Linked DNA regions of Pontibacter akesuensis. The protein of the gene in region 1 binds, or shares a complex with, the protein of each later gene. Links are inferred from orthologs where the notes say so. Each region holds a gene or a part of one and is shown in the gene's direction. Other genes may lie near its edges. The genes, in order: accD, A0W33_RS19300 and accB.

Region 1 (5,924 bases):
GCTTGCCATACTTGGTGGGCAACAGGCACAAGCGCAGATCGCTGTGAAAGGCGAAACGGTTTATACCATGGCCGGTGCGCCGATCAAAAACGGGGTGGTGCTGTTGAAAGACGGTAAAATAGAGGCCGTGGGAGCCAACCTGCAGGTACCGCAGAACTACACCGTGTACATCGCCAAAGTCGTGACGCCCGGCTTGGTAGATGCGCATGCCACAGTAGGCTTGGCGGGTATCTACAATATTCCGGCCGACCAGCAGCAGCTCGAAAAAACCGCTCCCATTCAACCAGAGCTGCGTGCCCTGGACGCTTACAATCCGCAGGAGGAGCTGGTGGCGTGGGTGCGCGACCATGGCGTGACCACCATCAACACGGGGCATGGCCCGGGCGCACTGATCAGCGGACAGACCATGACGATTAAAACATCGCCGGATGGCTTTGCCACCCTGATGGACACCACAAGTATGGTGACCTTTACGCTGGGTACGTCGGTTGGGGAGAACTACAACTCGCCCAAGACATCGGCGAAAGGCATGGCAATGCTGCGCTCCGAGTTGCAGGCGGCACAGGCTTACGCGAAGAAATCCGGTAATTCAGACGCCAGCAAGCGCCCGGACCGGAACCTGAAAATGGATTACCTGGTGGGCGTGCTCAACGGCAAGTATAAATCTCTTATTACGGCCAACACCTCGCAGGATATCATGGCAGCGTTGCGCCTGGCAAAGGAGTTTAAGCTGGATCTGGTGCTGGACGGCGCTGCCGAGGCTTACCTGCTGCTGGATGAGATAAAGGCTGCGGGTGTGCCCGTTATCCTTCACCCTACCATGGCCCGGGCAAACGGCGACAACAAGAACATGTCCTTCGAGACGGCGGCCATACTTGCCAAAGCAGGCATTCCGGTGGCGATACAGAGCGGCTTTGAGCAGTATGTACCGCGGGCGCGCGTGCTATTGTTTGAGGCCAGTGCTGCCGTGGCCAACGGGATGACACCCGAGCAGGCGCTGGCGGCTGTTACTTCCACACCTGCCAAAATCATTGGGCAGGATAAGCGCGTTGGCTCGCTGGAGAAGGGCAAAGATGCGGACCTGGTGCTGTACGATGGTGACCCGTTTGAATATACTTCGCATGTGTGTGCCGTGATTATAGACGGCAAGGTGGTGAACAACACCTGTAAGTAGCGCCAGGCCTGGCCACTGGCGCAGAGGTGTACTTGCGCCAGTGGCCATACTTTAACTCAGGTATAAAATACGGCAGCAGGCCGCGCTGCAAAACTTTTTATTGCTGGCTGAAGTATAGGTTGGAGCAAGCCTAAAAGCCTGCGACACCAATAAAGGTGCCTGCCATGCTATGAAAAACACTGCGGTACGAAAGCCTGAAAGGGCTTTGCCGCTTTGGTATTTAGTAGAGGAATCAAATCTGAAATTGCGTTTAAGCTTATACTTCAAGTTTCATTCATTTCACATTTCTTCCTAAAAACGAACAAAGCCAATGACTTACGATAACATCGTTTCGTTGCTCGGCTCCGAAGCAGAGAACCTGCTGCAGCACAAATGCCAAACCATTGCCAAAGAGCAGCTGCACGCGCCGGGGCCAGATTTCGTGGACCGCATTTTTGTGCAGTCGAATCGCTCACCACAAGTGCTGCGCAGTCTGCAGCAGCTATTCAACCACGGCCGCCTGGGGGGCACGGGCTACCTGTCCATCCTGCCGGTAGACCAGGGCATTGAGCACACGGCCGGAGCCTCTTTTGCACCGAACCCTATCTATTTCGATCCAGAGAACATCATCAAACTGGCCATGGAAGGCGGCTGCAACGCGGTGGCCACTACTTTTGGCAACCTGGCGATGATGTCGCGGAAGTATGCGCACCGGATTCCGTTTGTTGTAAAGATCAACCACAACGAACTGATGACTTACCCGAGCAAGTATGACCAGATCATGTTCGGCTCCGTGGATGAGGCCTGGAATCTGGGCGCAACGGCTGTAGGCGCCACCATCTACTTTGGTTCTGGGGAGTCATCGCGCCAGATAGTGGAGGTAGCCGAGGCCTTTGAGCGGGCACACCAGTTGGGCATGGCTACCATCCTGTGGTGCTACACCCGCAACAACGCCTTCAAGAAAGATGGCACCGACTACCATGTGGCTGCCGACCTTACGGCTCAGGCAAATCACCTGGGCGTTACCATCCAGGCTGATATCATCAAGCAGAAACTTCCTGAGAACAACGGCGGCTTCAAGGCTATCGGCTTCGGCAAGACACACGAGAAAATGTACAGCGCCCTTTCTTCCGACAACCCGATCGACCTGACGCGCTACCAGGTGGCCAACTGCTATATGGGACGTGCCGGATTAATTAATTCCGGAGGCGAATCCAAGGGCGAATCCGACCTGGTGGATGCCGTGCGTACGGCGGTGATAAACAAGCGTGCGGGCGGCATGGGGCTGATTTCCGGCCGCAAGGCTTTCCAGAAAGACATGAAAGTGGGTGTGGAGCTTTTGAACGCCATTCAGGGTGTGTATCTGGCAAATGAGATTACACTGGCTTAATTTGTAGCAGAACTGCTGATTATTACATATTTTTGTGACCTGCCTTAGCTTACCCGCTTGCGGATGGCCAGGGCAGGTCATTTACATGATGCACCTTGCCATGTGGCGAAGCGCCAATAAACTTTAAAGTGCGGAATGCACGCTGTTAACTATGATGCCTTGGTTTAAAAGAGCAGACAAAGGAATTCACACCCCTACTGAGCAGAAGAAGGAAACCCCGGATGGATTGTGGTATAAGTGCCCTGAATGCAAGACCGTGACAAGTATGGCCGAGCACCGCAAGAACCTGAACACCTGCGTGCAGTGCGATTACCACGACCGCATCGGCTCGAAAGAGTACTTCGCCATACTGTTTGACAACAACGAGTTCACTGAACTGGATGCGGACATGACCTCGGCTGACCCCCTTGACTTTGTGGATACCAAAGCCTACCCGCAGCGAATTGCTGCCACTCAGAAGGCTATTGGCCTGAAGGACGCGGTGCGCACAGCCCAGGGAAAGATAAACGGCCAGGATCTGACCATTGCCTGTATGGACTTTGCCTTTATTGGCGGCTCCATGGGTTCGGTGGTAGGCGAGAAAATAGCCCGCGCTATAGACCACGCCCGCAAAAACCGCACGCCTTTCCTGATGATCTCCAAGTCGGGTGGTGCGCGTATGATGGAGGCTGGTTTCTCGCTGATGCAGATGGCCAAAACCTCTGCCAGGTTGGCTTTGCTGTCTGAGGCGAAGCTTCCTTACATCTCCATGCTGACAGACCCAACGACAGGTGGCGTAACGGCTTCGTATGCCATGCTCGGAGACTTTAACATTTCAGAGCCGGGTGCCCTGATCGGTTTTGCCGGTCCGCGCGTGATTAAGGAGACAATTGGAAAGGATCTTCCGAAGGGCTTTCAAAGTGCGGAGTTCGTACTGGAGCACGGCTTTCTGGACTTCATAGTAGACCGTAAACAGCTGAAGAGCAAGCTTGGCGAACTGCTGAGCATGGTGCTGCTGCCGGAGGATGTCACCACCGCGCCTAAGGTAAAAAAAGCAACTAAGGTATCTTAATAGAGACCGTATAAGTATAAAGAGGTCTGCTGGTGTTGCGCCGGCAGACTTTTTTTATGTGCCACCGCTGTGTATAGCATTAGCTTATATAGCAGCCGTAAAATATTTTGAAGTATGAGAATACAGTTTGGCACAGGTCTTGCGTTACCTGTGGAGACAAACGTTTTTATACTTTACAGCAACATCAAACGGATTAAACACTTACAAATTTTTTCTACCATGAACGTAATAAAACTATCTCTGAGCTCAATGCTAGCCGCTACGCTGTTGTTCTCTTCTTGCCAGACGGCAGCGCCTGTGGCAGGCTCGGGTAATACAGAAACTACTACTCAGGCCAAGACGCAGGAGAAAGAGGGAATGAATAAAACAACCAAAGGTGGCCTGATTGGTGCCGGTGGTGGTGCCGTGATCGGCGGCCTGATCGGAAACAGGTTAGGTAATACAGCCGCAGGTGCCATTGTGGGTGCTGCCGTAGGTGGCGCAACAGGTGCCGTTATCGGGCGCCGCATGGACAAGCAGGCCGAGGAACTGGAGAAGTCTATGGAAAATGCGAATGTGGAGCGTGTGGGGGAGGCCATCCGCGTGAACTTCGATTCTGGTATCCTTTTCCAGGTAAACTCCGCCGAGCTTAGCGCCGCTGCAAAGCAGGACATACAGAAACTGGCTAAAACGCTGCAGGATTATCAAGGAACCAACGTTATCATCGAAGGCCATACCGACAACACTGGTTCTTACGACCTGAACCAGAAGCTTTCTGAGCGCCGTGCCGAAGCCGTGGCAGCTTATGCCCGTAGCTTGGGTGTGGATGGGTCGCGACTGCAGGCCAAAGGCTATAGCTACGACCAGCCTATCGCTGACAACACCACTGCAGAAGGACGTCAGAAAAACCGTCGTGTGGAGGTGATTATTGTTGCGAACGAGGAACTGAAAGAAGCCGCCGAAAAAGGCGAAGTAAAGTAACCATTCAGTAATCTGATAAAACAGCGCCGGCTCCTTTTGGGGCCGGCGCTGTTGTTTTAAGGAATAAAAGAGAATTTCTTTTATTCTTGCTCGAGGGAGAAAGTGCGTATAAAATCCTGTACATCACGTATAAAGCAGCGATACAGGGAGTGGTTGCTGCGGAAAGTGCAATATATTTGAAAGAATTTAATATAACATTTATTGTATATAAGGAGTACAAGGCTCATAATCTGATCTCTTATTTTCAGATGTATAAATTATGGAAATTATGAAAAACGTAAGAATTAACTTTTCAATACTGATAGTTATAGCAGTTCTGTTCTCTTCCTGCTCAGGATGGAACAACACGACGAAAGGCGGTGCCATTGGTGCCGGCTCTGGAGCCGTGGTAGGTGGCGTGGTAGGTAGAGTTGCGGGCAACACTGCTGCCGGTGCTATCATTGGTGCCGCTGTTGGCGGTACGGCTGGTGCCCTTATTGGCAGAAGAATGGACAAACAGGCGGAAGAGCTTCGCCGCGACCTGGAAGGCGCTAACGTAGAGCGTATCGGTGAAGGTATCAAAATTACCTTTGATGCCGGTATACTTTATCCTGTAAACTCTGCTGAGCTTCAGGCTGGTGCCAAAACCGACATCGCGCAGCTGGCCGAGACATTGAAGAAATACCCTGACACGGAAATTCTGATTGAAGGCCATACTGACAACACGGGTAACCGTTCTATCAACCAGCCGCTGTCTGAGCGCCGTGCACAATCCGTGGCTAATTACCTGTCAGGGCTAGGTGTAGACCGCAGCCGTATGACCACTACCGGTTATGCCGATGATCAGCCGATTGCAGATAACAGCACAGCTGCTGGCCGTCAGCAGAACCGCCGTGTAGAGATTGCCATCTTCGCCAACGAGAAAATGAAGAAAGCCGCTCAACGCGGAGAACTATAAGAGATTAAGTAGTAGATTGATTGGATTATTGGTGATTTTCCAGCCGCGCGGGGGTGCGGCTGGTTTTTTTTGCCCTTTGGTGTAGGTTAATATAGCTAAGCCATACTTATAAGAACACGATGCGCTCAAACTAAATTGGCAGCACGAAATAAATTCAAGGTGAAGTTTATCGCACATGAAAGCCACACGTTAACGGGTAGATGTAATCATGAAAATTTTGGTGCCTTTAATTTTAGCGTTCATATTATTAACTGCCTGTCAGCACAAAGAGGCGGAATACATCTTGCATACAGATGGTGTTTATGTTACTGATTTGCCAACGCATGGCATGGAAAATTCGAAACATTACTTAAAATTCCATGATGACAGTACAGTACTTGCGATCAGTTCGCCATATAAATTGGAAAAAGTACGAAAGCTGCTTGAGTCTCCC
Region 2 (6,054 bases), 3.2 Mb from region 1 along the record:
CCGCTAAGAGGTGAGACGTTTGTAACTAGAAAAATTACGCGTGCCGCCGCCCGTATTGCGATGGGACTGCAGGATGGTCTGTACCTCGGTAACTTGGACGCCAAGCGCGACTGGGGGCATGCTAAGGATTATGTAGAGGCCATGTGGCGCATCCTGCAGCAAGATGAGCCTGAAGATTACGTTATTGCCACCGGAGTAACTACTACTGTGCGTGATTTTGTGAAGATGGCTTTTGCTGAAATGGGCATTTCTATTGAGTTCAGAGGCGAGGGAGTGGACGAGAAAGGTTACGTTAGCGCCTGCAGTAATCCGGATTACCAGGTAGAAATTGGAAAAGAAGTTGTTTGTGTAGACAAAAACTACTTTAGACCAACAGAGGTAGACCTTTTGATTGGTGATGCCACCAAGGCGAAGACAAAGCTTGGCTGGGAACCGCAGTATGATCTGGCAGCGCTGGTTAAAGACATGATGAAATCAGATATCGAACTGTTCAAGCGCGACAGTTACCTGGTAGAAGGGGGACACCGTATACTAAACCACCACGAGTCTTAATCTTTAATACTTTATAACAAAAAAGGTCCGGTTGCCATGGCAACCGGACCTTTTTTGTTTCTGCTGATGAAGCTCTAATTCAAATTATAAAGTATAGCACACCATATTGTCAGCTAAGAGAGGTATATGCCAATAAGGAAGTATTTAAAATAGTAGCCGGAATCAGAAAGTCAAACAGTTGCCTTCCACTACAGATCGCTACAAGTATAGACAGAGAGGGGTAAGAGGAAATAACAACAGGTAACTGATAGCAAATAAAAAAGCGGATCTGAAGTATACACTTCAGATCCGCTCGCTTTAAGCGGTCTGGACGGGACTCGAACCCGCGACCTCCGCCGTGACAGGGCGGCATTCTAACCAACTGAACTACCAGACCAAAAAATTCTCTCCAACACTATCTGTTAAAGTGATGCAAAGGTATGTTTACGGATTTAATTGTGCAAGTGGTTTGCATCTTTTTAAACCTATATTGCTGCATAAAATCCCGAACATATTCATTTACAGATAAATTAATTTTTCTGTGAAGTATAAATTCATACTTCTGTTACGTGCATTGCCGGAAACTCTTAAATTTGTAGTCTAAACTAGAGACGCACTTATGCTTTTAGATTTCGAACAGCCCATTGCTGCCCTGGAGGGCAAATTACGTGAGATGAAGACACTGGCCGAAGACAGTCAGGTTGATGTATCGGAGGCAGTGAAGGCTCTGGAGGAGAAAATTAAGAACCTGAAGAAGGAAACCTATGCCAACCTTACCCGCTGGCAGCGTGTGCAGCTATCGCGCCACCCGGACAGGCCCTATACCCTCGACTACATACATGGCATCTCCGATAAGTTTGTTGAGCTTCATGGCGACCGCACGGTCAGCGATGATAAAGCCATGGTTGGCGGTTTCGGTGAGGTAGACGGACGCAGTATCATGTTTATCGGGCAGCAGAAAGGCCGCAACACCAAGCAGCGTCAGATGCGCAATTTTGGCATGGCTAACCCTGAAGGCTACCGTAAGGCGCTTCGTCTGATGAAGATGGCAGAGAAGTTTAATAAGCCAATTGTTACGTTCATCGATACACCAGGTGCTTTTCCAGGCTTGGAGGCAGAGGAACGAGGGCAGGGAGAGGCTATAGCACGCAACTTGAAGGAAATGTTCATGCTCAAGGTTCCTGTTATCTGTATCATCATAGGTGAGGGCGCCTCCGGAGGAGCCCTTGGTATCGCCATTGGCGACCGGGTGATGATGCTGGAGAACACTTGGTATTCTGTTATTTCTCCTGAATCCTGCTCCTCCATACTTTGGCGAAGCTGGAACTACAAGGAGCAGGCGGCAGAAGCCCTCAAACTCACCGCCACCGACATGCTGCAGAACAAGCTCATTGATGGTATCATCAAAGAACCGCTTGGTGGAGCACATACAGAGCCGCAGAAGATGATGCGCAAGATGAAGAAAGAAATCATCAAGCTGCTTGACGAGTTAGAAGGCATCGAAACGGAAGAGCGTATGATGCAACGCATAGAGAAGTTTTCAAGTATGGGAGTAGTGATAGAAGCCTAAGCCCTACAAAAAGATGGAGTAAATGAATCAGGTACGCTTTTATAGCTGGTGTACCTGGTTCATTTTTTTGTTTATAACCCTAACAAAGCTTTAGATACTTTAAGATAGAGACTATGAAACTGCACGTGATCGACACAGGATTTTTTAAGTTAGACGGTGGAGCCATGTTTGGAGTCGTTCCAAAATCGCTGTGGCAACGCACTAATCCAGCTGATGAGAATAACTTATGTACCTGGGCCATGCGCTGTATGCTGATAGAGGATGGCGACCGCCTGATCCTGATAGATAACGGCATTGGCGATAAACAGGATGCAAAGTTTCTAAATCACTATTACCTGCACGGAGACACTTCACTTAGCAAATCGCTTAAGCAGGCCGGCTTTTCTACAGAGGATGTTACAGATGTTTTCCTGACGCACCTGCACTTTGACCACTGCGGTGGCGGCGTTAAGTATAAAAGTAGTGATGGTGATCTTGAACTGGTATTTCCTAATGCAACCTACTGGTCCAATGCGGACCATTGGGAGTGGGCAACAAAACCAAATGCACGTGAAAAAGCTTCTTTCCTGAAGGAGAACATACTGCCCATGCAGGAGAGCGGTCATCTGCAGTTCGTAGAACCTAACGCACCTTCTCCCTTTTCACAGTTTGATATCTTGTATGCTGATGGACATACAGATAAGATGATGGTGCCGATAATACCGTACAAAGGAAAGAAAGTGGCTTATATGGCCGATTTGCTTCCTTCAGTGGGGCATATTCCGCTGCCATACGTGATGGGCTATGACACGCGACCACTGCTGACGCTGGATGAAAAGGCGGCTTTCTTGAAAAAAGCCGCTGATGAGGAACTTGTTCTTTTCTTTGAGCACGATGCCGTCAATCAATGCTGCACAGTACAGCACACTGAAAAAGGTGTTCGACTGAAGGAGGCTTTTAAGCTGGCTGATCTGTAGTATGGGCAAGCGGATAGGAGTTGCGCTGTCTGGTGGCGGCGCAAGAGGCATTGCCCATTTAGGCATTCTAAAGGCGCTGGACGAGCAAGGAGTAAAGATAAGCATGATATCCGGAGTAAGTTCAGGGGCGATAGCAGGCGTGTTATATGGCTACGGCTATACACCTGATGAGATACTGAAGCTGATAAAGGAGCTCAGTGTTTTTCAGGTGATGCGTCCGGCTTTCGGAAAACCAGGGCTTTTGCACCTCGATGAGGTTGAAAAGCTTTACAATAAATACCTGGGGCCGCAGTTAAAATTCGAGGATCTGAAGATACCTGTAGTGGTAAGCGCTGCAGAAATGAATGAGGGCATAACGGTATACTTTTCAACCGGTGAGGTGATCAAACCTCTTCTGGCTTCTTCTGCCGTTCCTATCCTTTACCAGCCTATTTCGTTCAACGGTAAAATGCTTAATGATGGCGGCCTGTTGAACAACCTTCCTGTAGAGCCGCTTTACAACAACTGCGACATCAAAATTGGTGTACATGTGAACCCGATCAACCATAAAGCCCATGTCACAACACTAAGGGGCATGATTGAGCGTACGGTGCTGCTGGCCATCAGCAATACGGTTAAGCTTCGGCTACCCCAGTGTGACCTGCTCCTGGAGCCGCAGGAGTTACGGTATTACCGCCTGACAAGCTTCCGTAAAGCGGATGAAATATTTGATGTAGGCTATAGATATGGCATGCACATGGAGCGCTATATTCAAAAAATGGTACATTAGATAAATTTCAGAACTTTTTGTATTAAAATCGTATATGCATATTAAACTATACATGTCCCTTTTTATGCGCACTTTCACCCTTTTGCTATCATTCCTGCTTTTAACATTCACAAGTTTTGGTCAGGAAAACAAAAGCTTTTTGGCTAAGGCTAAAATCAAACATGGCTCCGTACTGATTGGAGGAAATTTACAGGCGGCCTATTATGCGACCTCTAACTCGCTTGACAAACCCTTGGTGCCCCAGGAGGGAAGCAGTTTGATCGGGAACCTCAACTTCAAAGGAGCTTACTTTGTAATGAATGACTTCGGCATAGGGCTAGATCTTGGCTTTGCGCACGAAAATCTGAAGGTGACGGTTGACGAAGTGCAGCAAAGGTATAAAAGAACCTACCTTTTGGGTGGTCCGCTGGTAAGGTACTACTTGGACAATGGCGTTTTTGGAGAGATGACGCTCAAGACAGGCCTGTTAAATTTGTCGGTAGGGGACGATATCGACCTTTTTGATGGGGCTATAGGCATCGGTTATGCTTTGTTCGTAAACGAAAAAATCTCTGTAGAGCCAATCTTGTCTTTCAGGTATTACCGCGAGTGGAGTGGGGAGAATGCAAACGTAACGCTAGGCCCTGTACTGGGTTTCGGAGTACAAGCCTATCTTTTGCGTAGAACTTCCCAAACCATACGGGAGGGCTTGTAAAATAGCGTAGATGTGAGTAACTATACAGTTTCTATCCTGCTAACATAGGATAAGTACTTTCATCTTCATCCGCGAGTTTATACTTGACGCTCTAAATGATCGCTAAATTTTTATCAAAGCTTTATTTCAAGGCTTCCGGCTGGACCTTGAAAGGAAACCTTGCACCCGAACACCGCCGCTGCGTAATGATTGCCGCGCCACACACCAGTAACTGGGACCTAGTCTACGCGAGGGCAGCCTTTTACCTGATGGATGCACCCATTCGGTTTACCATCAAAAAAGAATTTGTTGATGCGCCCATCGTAGGCCCACTGCTTAGAAGTATGGGGGCCTTACCCATAGATCGCTCCAGGAACACAAAAATGGTGGATGCGATGATCAACATCATCAGGAAAACGCCCGGAGACATGTGTGTAATGGTTACACCCGAAGGAACCCGAAAGTACCAGCCGCGATGGCGCAGGGGTTTTTACCATGTGGCAGTAGGAGCTAACGTACCCATTGTTTTAGGCTACCTGGATTATGCAAAAAAGGAAGCAGGTATCGGTCCTGCCATTTATCCATCAGGAGATATGGAGGCCGATCTGGAAAAAATACTTGCCTTCTACCGTACCAAGACAGGCAAGTTTCCGGAGCAAGGAGTGCTGTAACAATTATCAGTTGTCAATTATCTCATGATGCTGTAGGCTTTTTCAAAAACCTACCTCTTGATCTTGATATAAGAAGTGATAAACAGAGAGAGCCGCTATCGATAGCGGCTCTCTCTGTTTAGGTAACAATTGAAAATAAATTAAGCTATCTGGCGCAGATCTACTGGTATAACACGAGATATTCCTGCTTCAATCATGGTGATGCCATACATTACATCTGTAGAGGCCATCGTGCGCTTGTTATGCGTTACCACAATAAATTGGGAGTCGTTCGAAAACTTACGGATGATGTTGTTAAACTTGTCAATGTTGGCATCATCAAGCGGCGCATCCACCTCATCAAAAATACAGAACGGAGCTGGTTTCAGCAGGTAAATGGCGAACAGCAGCGAAATTGCCGTTAAAGTCTTCTCACCCCCGGAAAGCTGGTTGATTGTCAGCGGACGCTTTCCTTTTGGCTGCGCCATAATTTCTATTTTGGCATCCAGGGGGTTCTGCGGATCTGATATTACCAAATCGCAATTATCCTCCTCGGTAAACAGACTGCGGAAGACAAGCTTAAAGTTGTCTTTGATCTGGTTGAACGAGCTCATAAACTTCTCCTTTGCCACCGTATCAATTTCATTGATGGTCTCGATGAGCATGTTCTTTGCGTTCAGAAGGTCGTTGCGCTGCTCTGTGATAAACTTGTCACGCTCCTCTATTTCTGCGTAAGCCTCGGCAGCCATGGCATTCACAGGCCCCATCTTGTCGAGCTGCACTTTTACACTGGCAATGTGTTCGCTAAGCTCTTCGTTAGAGAGCGGTATAAGCAGTTCTTCCTCTGGTACCGGACTGGCGAAATCTTCGTCAGAGATATTAAACTCTGCAGCTAAACGCTCTTT
Region 3 (6,078 bases), 2.7 Mb from region 1 along the record:
CGAGGATAGCTACGTTGTTGGTGTGCATGCTTGTTGTTTTAATTGAATTTCAGAGGGCCCATGAAAAGGCACCGCGAAGTATAAATTATTAAATCGGGTGCAAAAGTACAAAAACAGCACCGGTTTTAAAAGCAGACACTTATGTCAAGACACACGTAAAACGGCATTAAATAGGATTATCAGCACATTACAACTCGCGGAATTATCATAAATCAACCCGCCTTACAAAGTTTAAACCGCACGTATAAATCCCGGCGTTTTGCCACCTAACAGCCAGTAGGGCACAAAAACGGCAAAACCTTTAACCTATGTAGCAACAGGCAATTCACGTTTCATGCAGGAGCGGCCTTAACTTGGGATATCTGCAGAATGATTTTCCGTTAAATCTTTAGAATTTCTCCTCCACCCCCAGCCCAAACAAGGCATAATCATACTTCACCGGATCGGCCGGGTCAAACACGCGCAGGTGTGCCGTCAACTCCTCCGCCGTCAGCCAGTCCATGCCTGTGCGGGTAATCAGGCCCAGCCGCCGGGCCACCCGCTCCACGTGCACATCGCAGGGGCAAATCAGGTCTCTCATGGGCATCTGCTCCCAGATACCGAAATCCACGCCGCCCTTGTCTTGCCGCACCATCCAGCGCAGGTACATGTTCAGGCGCTTACAGGCGGATTTGCGGGCGGGCGTGGCCACGTGCTTACGGGTGCGCTGCGGGGCATCTTCCAGGCTAAACACCAGGTTGTGGAAGTGCTCCAGCCGGGCCTGCTGCGTCTGCAACTTAAGCTGGTTGCCTGTAAAAGCAGTTTCCAGGCTATCATACTGGCTGTAGTACCACCGGAAGAAGTGCAGCAGGTACAGCAAATCCGTATCGTTAAACGTGCGGTGCTTGAAGCCCAGGAACCGTGTCAGGTCCTGCTCCTGGTGGTAAAGTATAAACTCATGCGGGGCATTGTCCATCAGGTCCATCAGCTTAAGGCAGTTGTTGATGATGGTTTTACGCTGCCCCCAGGCAAGTATGGCCGCAAAGAACCCACTGATCTCAATGTCCTGCTTTTTGGTGAAGCGGTGGGGTATGGAAACCGGGTCGTTCGGAATGAAATCGGGCTGGTTATACTTCTCCACCCGATCATCGAGCAGCGCTTTAATGCTGGTTAGGTCTGGCTGTGTCATCTACAGGTATACTTGATTTTGGGAGACAGGGTGCGGGATGCAAAGTTACAGCGCCGGCAGCCAGATTTATACTTGCACTGCCTATACTTGCCCAACTCAATTCACACTATTTCTGATACCGCTGCGGGCTCAAATTTAAATTAGCCACGCATACTTCGTTTGCTGCCGGGTTACTTCCAGTCCTCGCCCGCTACCGAACCAGGGCTTCACGCAACTTAGTATAAGATGGTGCAACACCAAACGGAAAAGGCAGGAAACACAGGATATTGTAGCGAGATTTTGAGCAGAATGACTAACTTTGGTTTGCAAGACAGCAAAAACAAACATAGTTTTACCGTCTTATTAAGGATCAACCAAGTTTACCTGTATGGCAACCACCGCTGATATTAAAAACGGTGTTGTAATTGAGTATAACAACGATTTGTATGTTGTAACTGAATTTCAACACGTAAAACCGGGCAAGGGCCCAGCGTTCGTAAGAACCAAGCTGAAGAATGTTCGATCGGGCAAAGTGCTTGACAACACGTTTTCGGCTGGTCATAAAATCACCACTGCCCGCGTGGAGCAGCGCCCGCACCAGTTCATCTACAAAGATGACATGGGCTACCACTTTATGGACCTGAACACCTTTGAGCAGGTTTCGTTGGAAGATGCCATGGTGCCGTTTGCGGACCTGATGAAAGAGGGCCAGGAAGTAACCATTCTTTTCCACGCCGAAACCGAGTCGCCGCTAACCTGCGACATTCCGCCGTTTGTGGAACTGACTATTACTTATACAGAGCCGGGCCTGAAGGGCGACACGGCCACGAACGCATCCAAACCAGCCATCGTAGAAACAGGAGCCACTATTCAGGTGCCGCTGTTTATTGGCCAGGACGAAAAAATCAAAGTAGACACTCGTACGTATTCATACGCCGAAAGAGTTAAATAAAACATGAAAGCGAAAGAAATCCAGGACCTCATTGACTTTATCGCCAAATCTGGCTTGAACAAAGTTAACATCGAAACAGAAGAATTTAAGATCTCGGTTAAGCGCGATCCGGACCAGAAAGTGAAGTACGTAAAGGACTCAGGCGCCTCGCATCAGGCGGCCCCTGCCCCTGCTGCTCCCGCTGCGGCTCCACAGGCAGCTCCTTCGGCGGCACCTGCAGCTCCGGCTGCCCCGGCGGCATCAGATGAGAGCCGTTACGTAGCCATCAAGGCCCCGATGATCGGTACCTTCTACCGCGCCGCCAGCCCAGAGTCTCCCGTTCTGTTGAACGTAGGCGATGAGGTGAAGAAAGGCCAGGTTATCTGCATCATCGAAGCCATGAAGCTGTTTAACGAGATCGAGTCTGAAGTGTCGGGCAAAGTGGTGAAGGTGATGGTGGACAATGCCTCTCCGGTGGAGTACGACCAGCCCCTGTTCCTGGTAGATCCTAGCTAATCTCCTGATTTGAAAATTTATAAATGAGAAAATGGAGATGTTGCCTGATACGTCTCCATTTTCCTTGTTTGCAAATTACAGATCTCCGAATCTTCAAATCTCCAAAAACTAATCTATGTTTAAAAAAATACTGATCGCCAACCGTGGCGAGATTGCCCTGCGCATTATCCGCACGTGTAAAGAGATGGGCATCAAGACGGTGGCCGTATACTCTACTGCCGATAAAGAGAGCCTGCACGTCCGCTTTGCTGACGAAGCCGTTTGCATCGGCCCTCCCCCAAGTGCGCAGTCATACCTGAACATCCCGAACATTATCGCGGCGGCGGAAATCACCAACGCCGATGCCATTCACCCAGGCTACGGCTTTTTGTCGGAGAATGCTGAGTTCTCCCGCATCTGTGCCGAAAACGGCATCAAGTTCATCGGTGCCTCTCCGGAGATGATCAACCAGATGGGCGACAAGGCCTCTGCCAAGGATACCATGAAAAAGGCGGGCGTACCAACCATTCCTGGTTCCGAAGGGCTTTTGAAAAATGTGGAGGAGGGATTGAAGATCGCCAAAAAGATCAAATACCCTATCATTCTGAAAGCAACAGCCGGTGGCGGTGGCCGCGGCATGCGCATCGTGAACAACGAGTCGGAGTTTGAGAAAGCCTGGAACGATGCCCGCACCGAATCCAAAGCTGCTTTCGGCAACGACGGCATCTACCTGGAGAAATTTGTGGTGGAGCCGCGCCATATCGAGATTCAGCTGATCGGTGACCAGCACGGGCAGGTAGCGCACCTTTCCGAGCGTGACTGCTCTATCCAGCGCCGCCACCAGAAGCTGGTGGAGGAAACCCCTTCCCCGTTCATCACCGACGACCTGCGTGAGCGCATGGGGCAGGCTGCCATTGCCGGTGCCTCTGCCATCAACTACGAAGGTGTGGGTACGATTGAGTTCCTGGTAGACAAGAACCGTGACTTCTACTTTATGGAGATGAACACGCGTATCCAGGTGGAGCACCCGATTACGGAGGAAGTTATTGATTACGACCTGATCAAGGAGCAGATAAAGGTAGCAGCCGGTCTGAAAATCACAGGCAAAAACTACTATCCTAAAATGCACGCCATCGAGTGCCGCATTAACGCCGAGGACCCGAAAAACAATTTCCGCCCAAGCCCAGGCAAGATCACCACGCTGCACATGCCGGGTGGCCACGGTGTTCGCATCGATTCGCACGTGTACTCGGGCTATACCATTCCGCCGAACTACGACTCCATGATCGCCAAGCTGATTGTGAGCGCGCAGACACGCGAAGAGGCCCTTGTGAAAATGAAGCGCGCGCTTAGCGAGTTTGTGATTGAGGGAATCAAGACGACGGTTCCATTTCACCTGAAGCTGATGGATGACCCGGGCTTTAAAGAAGGCAACTTCACCACCAAGTACCTGGAGGACTTTGACTTTAGTGCCATCAAAGACTAATCCGGAACAAGGAAAAATAATTGAGAGCCCCAGCTGTAGAGCTGGGGCTTTTTTTATATTTTCATGCAACCCAAAATCATCTTTCAGCATCCTTCAGCTGTAAGCCTATGAAAAAGAACCTCCCCTACCTGCTGTGCTGCATCCTTGCGTTAGTACAGGTTAGCTGCACCTCACAGCTCTACATCAACACCGTGAAGCCACCCGAGGTGGCCGTTACCAACGCGCAGTGGAAAGTGGTAGCCGTGAACAGGTACAACCCTTCCCTGCTAACCTTCAATCAGGAAAAGAAAATTGCCGTTTTCGCCAATGGTGCAAATGAGGCTTTTCGAGGGGCTGTTGCCGCCATTATGAAGGACGAAACCTTTGTGCTGGTGCACAGCGACACCTCCACTTACAGAGCACAGGCGGAGCAAGAGCAATTGACAGCTGGGCAGGTGCAGGAAATTTACAGGCAGCACCCACACCACCTGCTGCTCTCCATGGACTATTTCAACACTTTTTTCGATCAGGAAACGGTGCGCGAGGAAGATGAGGACGGTGACGTAACCAAGACAGCGCATTATACCCTGATTACCAGATCCTACTGGACCCTCTACGACAGCACCGGCACCGTACTCGACAAAATCACCCTCTCGGAGGAGGCACCTTACCAATCGCGGTCGGTTCTGAGTGGGCTGCTGGCTATTGGCCCCTCCATGGGAAACGCGGGACCAGAGGTGAATGGGCTGGCATGGAATTCAGGGTTGAGGTACTGGAGCCGCCTGTCGCCCCAAACTGTCACGTACGTGCGCCCTTACTACTCCACCAAAAACCTGCAGTATGCCGCTTTCAAAATGGCCACCAGCGACTGGGCTTCCGCTATTTCGCTGCTCCAGCCTATAGCAGACGGCGAACATAAAAAGGATGCGGCGCGGGCAGCCTACAACCTGGCGGTGGTGTATGAGGCAATGGGCAACAAAGAACAGGCAAAGCACTGGGCAAGGCAGGCGAAACAAAGAAATGACAAACTGGCTATCCTGCTGCTGCCGCAATTGGAGAACTACTAACAGACTATATCCTAAAACAAGTATGGCCTTCTCCGTAGCAGAGAAGGCCATCTTGTTTACTTGTAAGTCCGGAAGCTGTTACTTCTTTGTGGTGATTTTTATCACACCGTTCCTTCCCTTCTCTCCATATTGCCGCACAGCTGTTTCATCCTTCAACACCTCTATAGTTGCAATCGAGTTTGGATTAACCGCCTGCACCTTTTCGCGGCTTATTTCCTTCCCATCGAGGATGTACAAGGCGTTTGCAGGTAATTGCGCTGTAGTTTCAGTTTTGGAAGTGGCACCCGGTACATTTGCGGCATTAATATGTTCAATTTTTCGCTGCATTTCCTTTGCCTCCGCCGTATGCTGCCCAGCCTTGGTAGAAATAGCTATTACACCTTCCAGATTATCTTCTGTAACCAGCATCTGCGCCTTCTCCCCTTTCAGCACATCAATCTTAAGAATACTTTCAGGGTTGATGGATTTGATTTTAGCAGCGTCCATACGTTCGCCGTCCACCAGGTATACCACCCCGTCCTGGGGCATTCCTGATATGCTCACGCTTCCTTTTTTAGCGATGGTATCCTGGGGAGCGGTAGCCATACTTTGGCTAAGGCACTCTTCTTCAAGCGCTACCTCGGCACTGGCAGTGGTAGAAATGAGTGCCAGAACGGCAATGGCAGGCGTTAACAGCAGAAATCTAAGTTTCTGCAGCGGGTTTGATTTCTCTTTGTTCATCATAACTCTTTTATTATAAGATTAAGTTTAAAACGCATAACCTGGTAATACTCCCTCGCTAACCCCTCCGCTTCTTTTAGATAAGGCAGCACAGAGCAATCTACGACTACTTCGTAAGTATACGAAATATTCGTAACAAGTTACTATACGTTGGATTTTATTTTCGAACTAAAAGCTACCTGCGGGAAGCGAGTAGCAGGAGATTTAACAAGAGAAGTGTTTTTGATTAAGACAGGAGCCAGCGAAGGCCTTC

The links.
Region 2: the proteins of accD (region 1) and A0W33_RS19300 are in contact, whole or in part, in a solved structure (PDB 8UXZ), measured with the Escherichia coli proteins. The link is inferred for Pontibacter akesuensis from one-to-one orthologs.
Region 3: the proteins of accD (region 1) and accB are in contact, whole or in part, in a solved structure (PDB 8UXZ), measured with the Escherichia coli proteins. The link is inferred for Pontibacter akesuensis from one-to-one orthologs.

What each region holds. Positions count from the first base shown.
Region 1 is NZ_CP014766.1:1,365,426-1,371,349, reverse strand. What follows is about bases 1,806-4,645. They hold accD (acetyl-CoA carboxylase, carboxyltransferase subunit beta), read left to right. Parts: upstream 1,806-2,697; coding sequence 2,698-3,594; downstream 3,595-4,645. Other genes in these bases: A0W33_RS05665 (OmpA family protein), read left to right, coding at 3,709-4,554; A0W33_RS05675 (class I fructose-bisphosphate aldolase), read left to right, coding at 1,806-2,543. Also shown: A0W33_RS05680 (amidohydrolase family protein), read left to right, coding at 1-1,174; more of A0W33_RS05675, read left to right, coding at 1,485-1,805; A0W33_RS05655 (OmpA family protein), read left to right, coding at 4,823-5,491; A0W33_RS05650 (hypothetical protein), read left to right, coding at 5,700-5,924.
Region 2 is NZ_CP014766.1:4,545,705-4,551,758, reverse strand. The notes cover bases 156-3,125. They hold A0W33_RS19300 (acetyl-CoA carboxylase carboxyltransferase subunit alpha), read left to right. Parts: upstream 156-1,150; coding sequence 1,151-2,101; downstream 2,102-3,125. Other genes in these bases: A0W33_RS19290 (patatin-like phospholipase family protein), read left to right, coding at 3,059-3,125; A0W33_RS19295 (MBL fold metallo-hydrolase), read left to right, coding at 2,215-3,057; gmd (GDP-mannose 4,6-dehydratase), read left to right, coding at 156-552. Also shown: more of gmd, read left to right, coding at 1-155; more of A0W33_RS19290, read left to right, coding at 3,126-3,826; A0W33_RS19285 (hypothetical protein), read left to right, coding at 3,966-4,520; A0W33_RS19280 (1-acyl-sn-glycerol-3-phosphate acyltransferase), read left to right, coding at 4,616-5,170; chromosome segregation protein SMC, read right to left, coding at 5,311-6,054. UniProt on the Escherichia coli protein: Component of the acetyl coenzyme A carboxylase (ACC) complex. First, biotin carboxylase catalyzes the carboxylation of biotin on its carrier protein (BCCP) and then the CO(2) group is transferred by the carboxyltransferase to acetyl-CoA to form malonyl-CoA.
Region 3 is NZ_CP014766.1:4,095,485-4,101,562, reverse strand. Bases 855-3,848 are described here. They hold accB (acetyl-CoA carboxylase biotin carboxyl carrier protein), read left to right. Parts: upstream 855-2,102; coding sequence 2,103-2,594; downstream 2,595-3,848. Other genes in these bases: accC (acetyl-CoA carboxylase biotin carboxylase subunit), read left to right, coding at 2,710-3,848; efp (elongation factor P), read left to right, coding at 1,536-2,099; A0W33_RS17355 (TIGR02757 family protein), read right to left, coding at 855-1,168. In the rest of the region: proC (pyrroline-5-carboxylate reductase), read right to left, coding at 1-28; more of A0W33_RS17355, read right to left, coding at 389-854; more of accC, read left to right, coding at 3,849-4,059; A0W33_RS17335 (DUF6340 family protein), read left to right, coding at 4,167-5,105; A0W33_RS17330 (TonB-dependent receptor plug domain-containing protein), read right to left, coding at 5,184-5,828; A0W33_RS17325 (hypothetical protein), read right to left, coding at 6,052-6,078. UniProt on the Escherichia coli protein: This protein is a component of the acetyl coenzyme A carboxylase complex; first, biotin carboxylase catalyzes the carboxylation of the carrier protein and then the transcarboxylase transfers the carboxyl group to form malonyl-CoA.